2 regions of the Agromyces arachidis genome follow, and region 2 is predicted to be linked to the other one. Evidence: predicted binding sites of a transcription regulator. Region 2 holds the regulator's gene; the other holds the start of a gene.

Region 1 (3,404 bases), on a different contig from region 2:
CCCTCGTCGTCGAACAGCGACGACGCCAGCGCACGCGCCAGCTCGGTCTTGCCGACGCCGGTCGGTCCGAGGAACAGGAACGACCCGACGGGCCGCTTCGCGTCGCCCATGCCGGTGCGGTTGCGCCGCACCGAGCGGGAGACGGCGGTGACCGCGTCATCCTGCCCGATGACCCGGGCGTGCAGCTCGCCCTCGAGGTTCGCGAGACGCTCGCGCTCGCCCTCGGTGACCCGATTGACCGGGATGCCGGTGGCCCGCGAGATCACCGCGGCGATCTGCGCCTCGTCGATGACGGTCGAGGTCGCGGCCGCGCCATCCGCCGAAGACGAAGCGGATGCCACGGCACGACCCTGCTCCGCCGCCTTCGACGTCGCCTCGTCGAGCCGCTCCTGCACCTTCGAGATCTCGTCGCGCATGCGCGACGCCTCCTCGTAGTGCTCGGCGCGGACGGCCGCGTTCTTGTCGGCCTCCAGGTCGGCGAGGCGCGAGATGAGCCCCGAGACATCCACCTTCACGCCCAGCTTCAGGCGCAGGCGCGCGCCGGCCTGGTCGATGAGGTCGATGGCCTTGTCTGGCAGCACGCGGTCGGTGAGGTACCGGGCGCTGAGCTCGACGGCGGCGCGGAGGGCATCGTCGGTGTAGGTGACGCCGTGGTGCTCCTCGTACGCGGGGCGCAGGCCCTGCAGGATCAGCACGGAGTCCTCGATCGAGGGCTCCCCCACGCGAACCGGCTGGAACCGGCGCTCGAGCGCGGGGTCCTTCTCGATGGTGCGGTACTCCTTGAGCGTGGTCGCGCCCACGAGGTGCAGCTCGCCGCGGGCGAGGCGGGGCTTCAGGATGTTGCCCGCGTCCATGCCCTCACCGGCACCGCCGGCGCCGACGACGGAGTGCACCTCGTCGACGAAGACGATCAGCTCGCCCTTGTTGGCGGCGATCTCCTCCATCGTCTTGGTGAGGCGCTCCTCGAAGTCGCCGCGGTAGCGGGTGCCGGCGAGCATGCCGGGCAGGTCGAGTGCGACGACCCGCTTGCCGAGCAGCGCCTCGGGCACGTTCTCCTCGACGATCGCGCGGGCCAGGCCCTCGACGATCGCGGTCTTGCCGACGCCGGCCTCGCCGATCAGCACGGGGTTGTTCTTCGTGCGGCGGCTGAGGATCTCGATGGTCTGCTCGATCTCGTCGGTGCGCCCGATCACGGGGTCGAGTTCGCCGTTCGCGGCCCGCTCGGTGAGGTCGAGGCCGAACTTGTCGAGCATGGGGGTGGCGGATGCCGCGGCATCCGTCTGCTCGCCCATGCCGGCGGTCTCGGGGCTGACGGACGCGTCGGATGCCACGTGCTCGCCCAGTCCGGCCGCGAGCGCGTCGGCGGTGACGCCGGCGCGCGCGAGCACCTGCCCGGCGGGGGCGTCCTGCCCGAGCACGAGCGCGAAGAAGAGGTGCTCGGGGTCGATGTACGTCGACCCGCTCGAGCGTGCGACCTGGTACGCGTGGAACAGCGCGCGGCTCGCTGACGGGGTGATGGTCGCCGCGTTGGCGTCGGCGGTGTCGGATGCCGCGGGCAGCCGCGCCTCGGTCGCCGTGATGATGCGCTCGGGGCTCGCGCCGACGCGCGTGATCGCCTGCGCGACGGACTCGTCCTCGACGATGACGCGCAGGATGTGCAGCGCGTCAAGCTCGGTCTGTCCGCGCTCGAGCGCGAAGCGTCCGGCACGCTGCAGGATGCTCTGGGTGCGCGAGGTCAGGAACCGGCTGAGGTCGATCGACCGCGCCTGCCTGGCCTGCTCACCCGCGAGGTAGCGGCTCAGGAACTCGTCGAACGAGCTCGAGCCGGCCTCGTTGAAGTCGTCTGGCACCTAGGTCCTCCTGGGGGAACTTGAGTTGGGTACGCTCAAGTTCAACGCGACGGGGCCTTGGGTATTCCCGACATGTCGAGTCCGTGGGCCTCGCAAATAGGGAACCCAGTTCGAGTTCGGCGTGGAGGCGGGGTCGACCCATGCAATCGCGGTCCACGGCGCCACAGCAATTCCACGGCGCTCGCGAACAGCGGCGGTCCCGCGCCTCCTTGGCCGCAGCTGGCTCCCGCAGGCAAGCTCGCAAGTGTGTCCGCTTCTTTGGACCAATCGAGTCACGTTGACCACTCACAAGAATGGTGAAGTCACTGTCGCCTCTCCCTGACCGTGCTCGACGCCTCGAGCTCTCGCCAAGCGGGGACAAGTGCGGTCATCATCGCGGCGAAGGTCTTGCCGTGGGAGCGGTACCGCAGGTGAAGGAGCTCATGGACGACGACGTAGTCCTGGAACTCCTCAGGCATGTCGACGAGGTCTCCAGCCAGCGTGATGACACCATCGGGCGCGCACGAACCCCACTTGGTCTCCAGCTCCGTGATCACGACCTGAGTGGGGTTCACGCGTATCTTCGTCGCCCAGGCCATAACCTTGCGGGTGAGCACCTGGTCAGCGGTAAGGATCAACTTGGGCCGGGCCATTAGACCTTCTCCAGAACGTTCATTACGTTCTCGATGATCTCGTTGCACGCCTTCGCCGGAACCTTGTTGTCCAGCAGCGGCCTGTAGAGGCCACTACGGAGGCGGCGGCGCTCGTCCGGGTTCTGCTTCCAGTGCGGGAACTGGTCGACCTCGATCTCGATGGTCGTCGCGATGTGCTGGATGTCTACCTTGAGCCCGCTCAATGCCGGCTCTGCGCTCAGCGCGGCGTAGACGCCAAAGGCTCGATCGGACAGTCCAGCCTGCTTCGCGAACTCACGCAGCCGATCCTTCTCCTCAGCAATGGCCTTGAGTTCGTCGAGAGCGGCCAGACCGGTGACCCTGCGTTCTTCGAGGTTCTCAATAACGCGGTCTGCCTTGTCCCTGATGCTCTGGAGCACGACGGCAGCTGCGGGGTTGTCCTCCATTTCCTTCCGCAGGCCGCGCAGGAGGTTGTAGACCTTTTCCTCCGGCGGGCCGTCGTCGTTCCCCAGCGCCTCCAACGTGTCGACGTCGAAAGTAGCGACCTTGGTGAATCGCCCGAGGCCCTCCTGCGTCGCGCTCTCCTCGATCAGCCGCTTCGTCTTGTGCTCCAGGTCGGCGGTGAAGCCACCGGCGTCCGAATAGGCGTTGCGCACAGCGGCGTAGAGCACGGAGAGTCGCTTGTACGTTGCGATGTGGTCTCGCAACTCTGCTGACGGCGAGAGGATCTCCCACAGCGACTCGATGTCGCGGTAGGCGTCGAAGAACTCCTTGCGCGCTTGTTCGGTGAGGAACTTGCCGTAGACGAGGCTCTCCAACTGCTTATCCGCGCCCTGGCCGCTCTTGACCTGAAGATACTCGGTCGAGGCCGCGTCGATCTTCACGAGGAGGTCGGCCATCAGGACGTCGAGGTCTTCCAACGCGCCCTCGACATCAGCCGAGT
Region 2 (3,404 bases):
GCCCGGTGCCGAGGGGGCGGGCGGCGAGTCCGCCCCCGAGGCGGCGTCGGCTGAGGCCGGCGGCGCGGCCGAGGGCGCGCAGGCGGATGCCGCGGCATCCGGTGCGCCCGAGCCCGGTGCCGACGGCGACGAGGAGACCCTCACCGTCGACGACATCCTGAACGCGGCGCAGGCCGAGGTCGACGACCCGACGGCCGAGCACCTCGCCGACCTCAAGCGGGTCACCGCCGAGTACGCGAACTACCGCAAGCGGACCGAGGCGAACCGCGAGGTCGAGCGCGAGCGCGCGATCGGCGCGGCCGTCGCCGTGCTGCTGCCGGTGCTCGACGACCTCGACCGCGCCGAGAAGCACGGCGACCTCGAGGGCGACACCCCGTTCGCCACGATCGCAGGCAAGCTGCGCGCATCGGTCGAGAAGCTCGGCCTCACGCCGTTCGGCGAGGCGGGCGAGGCGTTCGACCCGCAGCGACACGAAGCGATCTTCCAGCAGCACTCCGACGAGGTCGAGGTCGACACCGTGGCCGACGTCGTCGAGACCGGGTACCTGCTGGGCGGCACGCTCCTGCGGGCCGCGAAGGTCGTCGTCAAGACGCCCGCGTAGCGGCATCCGTCACCACCGCCGGCGGCCGGGCGGACGAATCGTCCTCCCGGTCGCCGGCAGCCACTAGATTTCGAGGAGGGAGGCGCCGATGGCCAGCCAGGATTGGTTCGACAAGGACTTCTACGCGATCCTCGGCGTCTCGAAGGACGCGAGCGACGCCGACGTCAAGAAGGCGTACCGCAAGCTCGCCCGCAAGTACCACCCCGACCAGAACCCGGGGGATGCCGCGGCCGAGGCGAAGTTCAAGGAGATCAGCGAGGCGCACTCGGTGCTCTCCGATCCCGAGGAGCGCAAGGAGTACGACGCCGTCCGCGCGATGGGCGGCGGCGCCCGCTTCACGGCCCCGGGCGGCGGCGCCGGCGGGTTCGAGGACGTCTTCGGCGGCATGTTCGGCGGCCCCGGCGGTGCCGGCGGCACCCGCTACACCTACCAGCAGGGCGGCCAGTACGAGGACCTGCTGGGCGGGCTGTTCGGCGGGGGGCGGTTCGGCCAGCCCTCCGGCGGTTACCGCGGGTTCGGGGGCCCGACGCCGGGTCGCGACGTCACCGCCTCGACGACCCTCGACTTCGTCACCGCGACCAAGGGCGACCGGATCACGCTCCAGACCGCCGAGGGTCGCGAGATCACGGTGAACGTGCCGGCGGGCGTCGCCGACGGGCAGAAGATCCGCCTGCGCGGCAAGGGGCATCCGTCGCCCGACGGCGGCGAGCCCGGCGACATCGTGCTGACGGTGAAGGTGCGCAAGCATCCGGTGTTCGAGCGCGACGGCCTGAACCTGCGCGTGAACGTGCCGGTCACCTTCGCCGAGGCGGCGCTCGGCGCCACGATCCAGGTGCCGACGCTCGGCGGCGAGCCGGTCAAGCTGCGCGTCGCGCCCGGCACGCCGAGCGGCCGCGTCCTGCGGGTCAAGGGCCGGGGCGTCGAGACGAAGAAGGGCACCGGCGACCTCCTGGCCGTGGTGCAGGTCGCGGTGCCGTCGCACCTGGCGAAGGACGCCGAGGAGAAGCTGCGGGAGTTCGCGTCGATGCTCCCGCCGGAGAACCCGCGAGACGACCTCATCGCCAAGGCGAGGGGCCACTGATGCAGGTCGACGGCGAGAGCCCGCTGTTCGTGATCTCGGTCGCGGCCGAGCTCGCCGGGATGCATCCGCAGACCCTCCGCCAGTACGACCGGCTCGGCCTGGTCTCGCCCAAGCGCACGGCGGGCAAGTCGCGCCGGTACTCGATGCGCGACGTCGCGCAGCTCCGCGAGATCCAGCAGCTCTCGAGCGAGGGCGTCAGCCTCGAGGGGATCCGTCGCGTGCTCGGCCTCGAGAACGAGGTCGCCGACCTCCGCGCCCGGGTGCGCGAGCTCGAGCGCGCGCTCGCCGACGAGATGCTGAACCGTCCGGGCCGCCGGGTGTTCGCGGCCGGCTCGCACGGCGAGGTGATCTCGCTGAAGGCCGGCACCCGCGTGCGTCGCGAGAACGCCGTCGTGGTGTGGCGGCCGCTCGACCGCGACTGACGGCCCGGCGGATGCCGCGGCATCCGCCGACCCCCATGCGGGGGATGCCGCCGCGTCCCGCAGCGGTGCGACGATGAGGAATCCTCGCTCGCGCTCGTGACCGGAGGTGGTGCGATGGTCGAGTCGGTCGAGCACGTCGACGCCGTCGTCATCGGCTCGGGCTTCGGCGGCGCCGTCGCGGCGTACCGTCTCGCGGAGGCGGGCCGTTCCGTGGTGCTCCTCGAGCGTGGGCGCGCCTACCCGCCCGGCTCGTTCGCACGGACGCCCACGGACTTCGGCGAGAACTTCTGGGCGCCCGACGACGGCATCTTCGGACTGTTCGAGACCTGGAGCTTCCGCGGGCTCGAGGGCGTCGTGTCATCCGGTCTCGGGGGCGGGTCGCTGATCTACGCCAACGTGCTGCTCCGCAAGGACCCGGAGTGGTTCGTCCACGACTCGCCACTGCCCGGCGGCGGGTACGAGCACTGGCCGATCTCCCGCGAGGACCTCGATCCGCACTACGACCGCGTCGAGGACATGCTCGACGCGACGCCGTACCCGTATCGCGACACCCCGAAGACCGAGGCGTTCGAGATGGTCGCCCGCGCCGCCGGCCACGAGGTGATCCGGCCGCCGCTCGCCGTGACGTTCGCCGATGCCGACGGCGAAGTGGGGCCGTTCCTGCCGGTGGCGCCGAAACCGTACGGGAACCTGCATGGGCGGACCCGGTTCACGTGCTCGCAGTGCGGAGAATGCGACATCGGATGCAACTACGGGGCCAAGAACTCGCTCGACCACACCTACGTGTCGGCCGCGGTGCACCACGGCGCGGACGTCCGCACGCTGCACGACGTGAAGGGCATCCGCCCGGTCGAGGACGAGTGGGAGGTGCGATTCCGAGCGCATCGAACGGACGGCGAGCCTCCGGCGGAGGGGGCGATCCGCGCACGACGGGTGGTGCTCGCCGCCGGGACCTTCGGTTCGACCTACCTGCTGCTGCGCAATCGCGCCTCCCTCCGCAACCTCTCGCCCGCACTCGGCACGCGCTTCTGCGGCAACGGCGACCTCATCGGCTTCCTCATGGGGGCCAAGGAGCAGATCGACAAGGTCGCGAAGGCCAGGCGCATCGCCGGCAGCCGGGGGCCGGTGATCACGAGCGCCATCCGCGTCGGCGACCGGGTCGACGGCGACGGCAGCCCCGGCCGCGGCTACTACGTGCAGGAGGCGGGCTACCCCGGCTTCCTCAACTGGCTCCTCGAGACCGCGCAACTGCGCTCGGTCGTCTCGCGGTCGACCCGCGTCGCGCTCACGATGATCGGCA

The links. Region 2 encodes HspR, which represses chaperone genes until heat shock. Its sites were predicted from a motif close to AAGTTGAGTCNNNNNGACTCAACTT; they were not measured.
Region 1: ACUY4T_RS03005 (ATP-dependent Clp protease ATP-binding subunit) is a predicted target of HspR. The motif match lies at 1,868-1,892, and genes of this name have one in related genera.

Annotation. Positions count from the first base shown of each region.
Region 1 covers NZ_JBRBDK010000002.1:6,017-9,420, forward strand. Annotated here, with positions in the region: gene ACUY4T_RS03005 (ATP-dependent Clp protease ATP-binding subunit) at 1-1,850, opposite strand, end outside; gene ACUY4T_RS03010 (M48 metallopeptidase family protein) at 2,153-2,482, opposite strand; gene ACUY4T_RS03015 (type I restriction endonuclease subunit R) at 2,482-3,404, opposite strand, start outside.
Region 2 covers NZ_JBRBDK010000003.1:51,958-55,361, reverse strand. Annotated here, with positions in the region: gene ACUY4T_RS05160 (nucleotide exchange factor GrpE) at 1-601, shown strand, start outside; gene ACUY4T_RS05155 (DnaJ C-terminal domain-containing protein) at 690-1,682, shown strand; gene ACUY4T_RS05150 (heat shock protein transcriptional repressor HspR) at 1,682-2,104, shown strand; gene ACUY4T_RS05145 (GMC oxidoreductase) at 2,219-3,404, shown strand, end outside.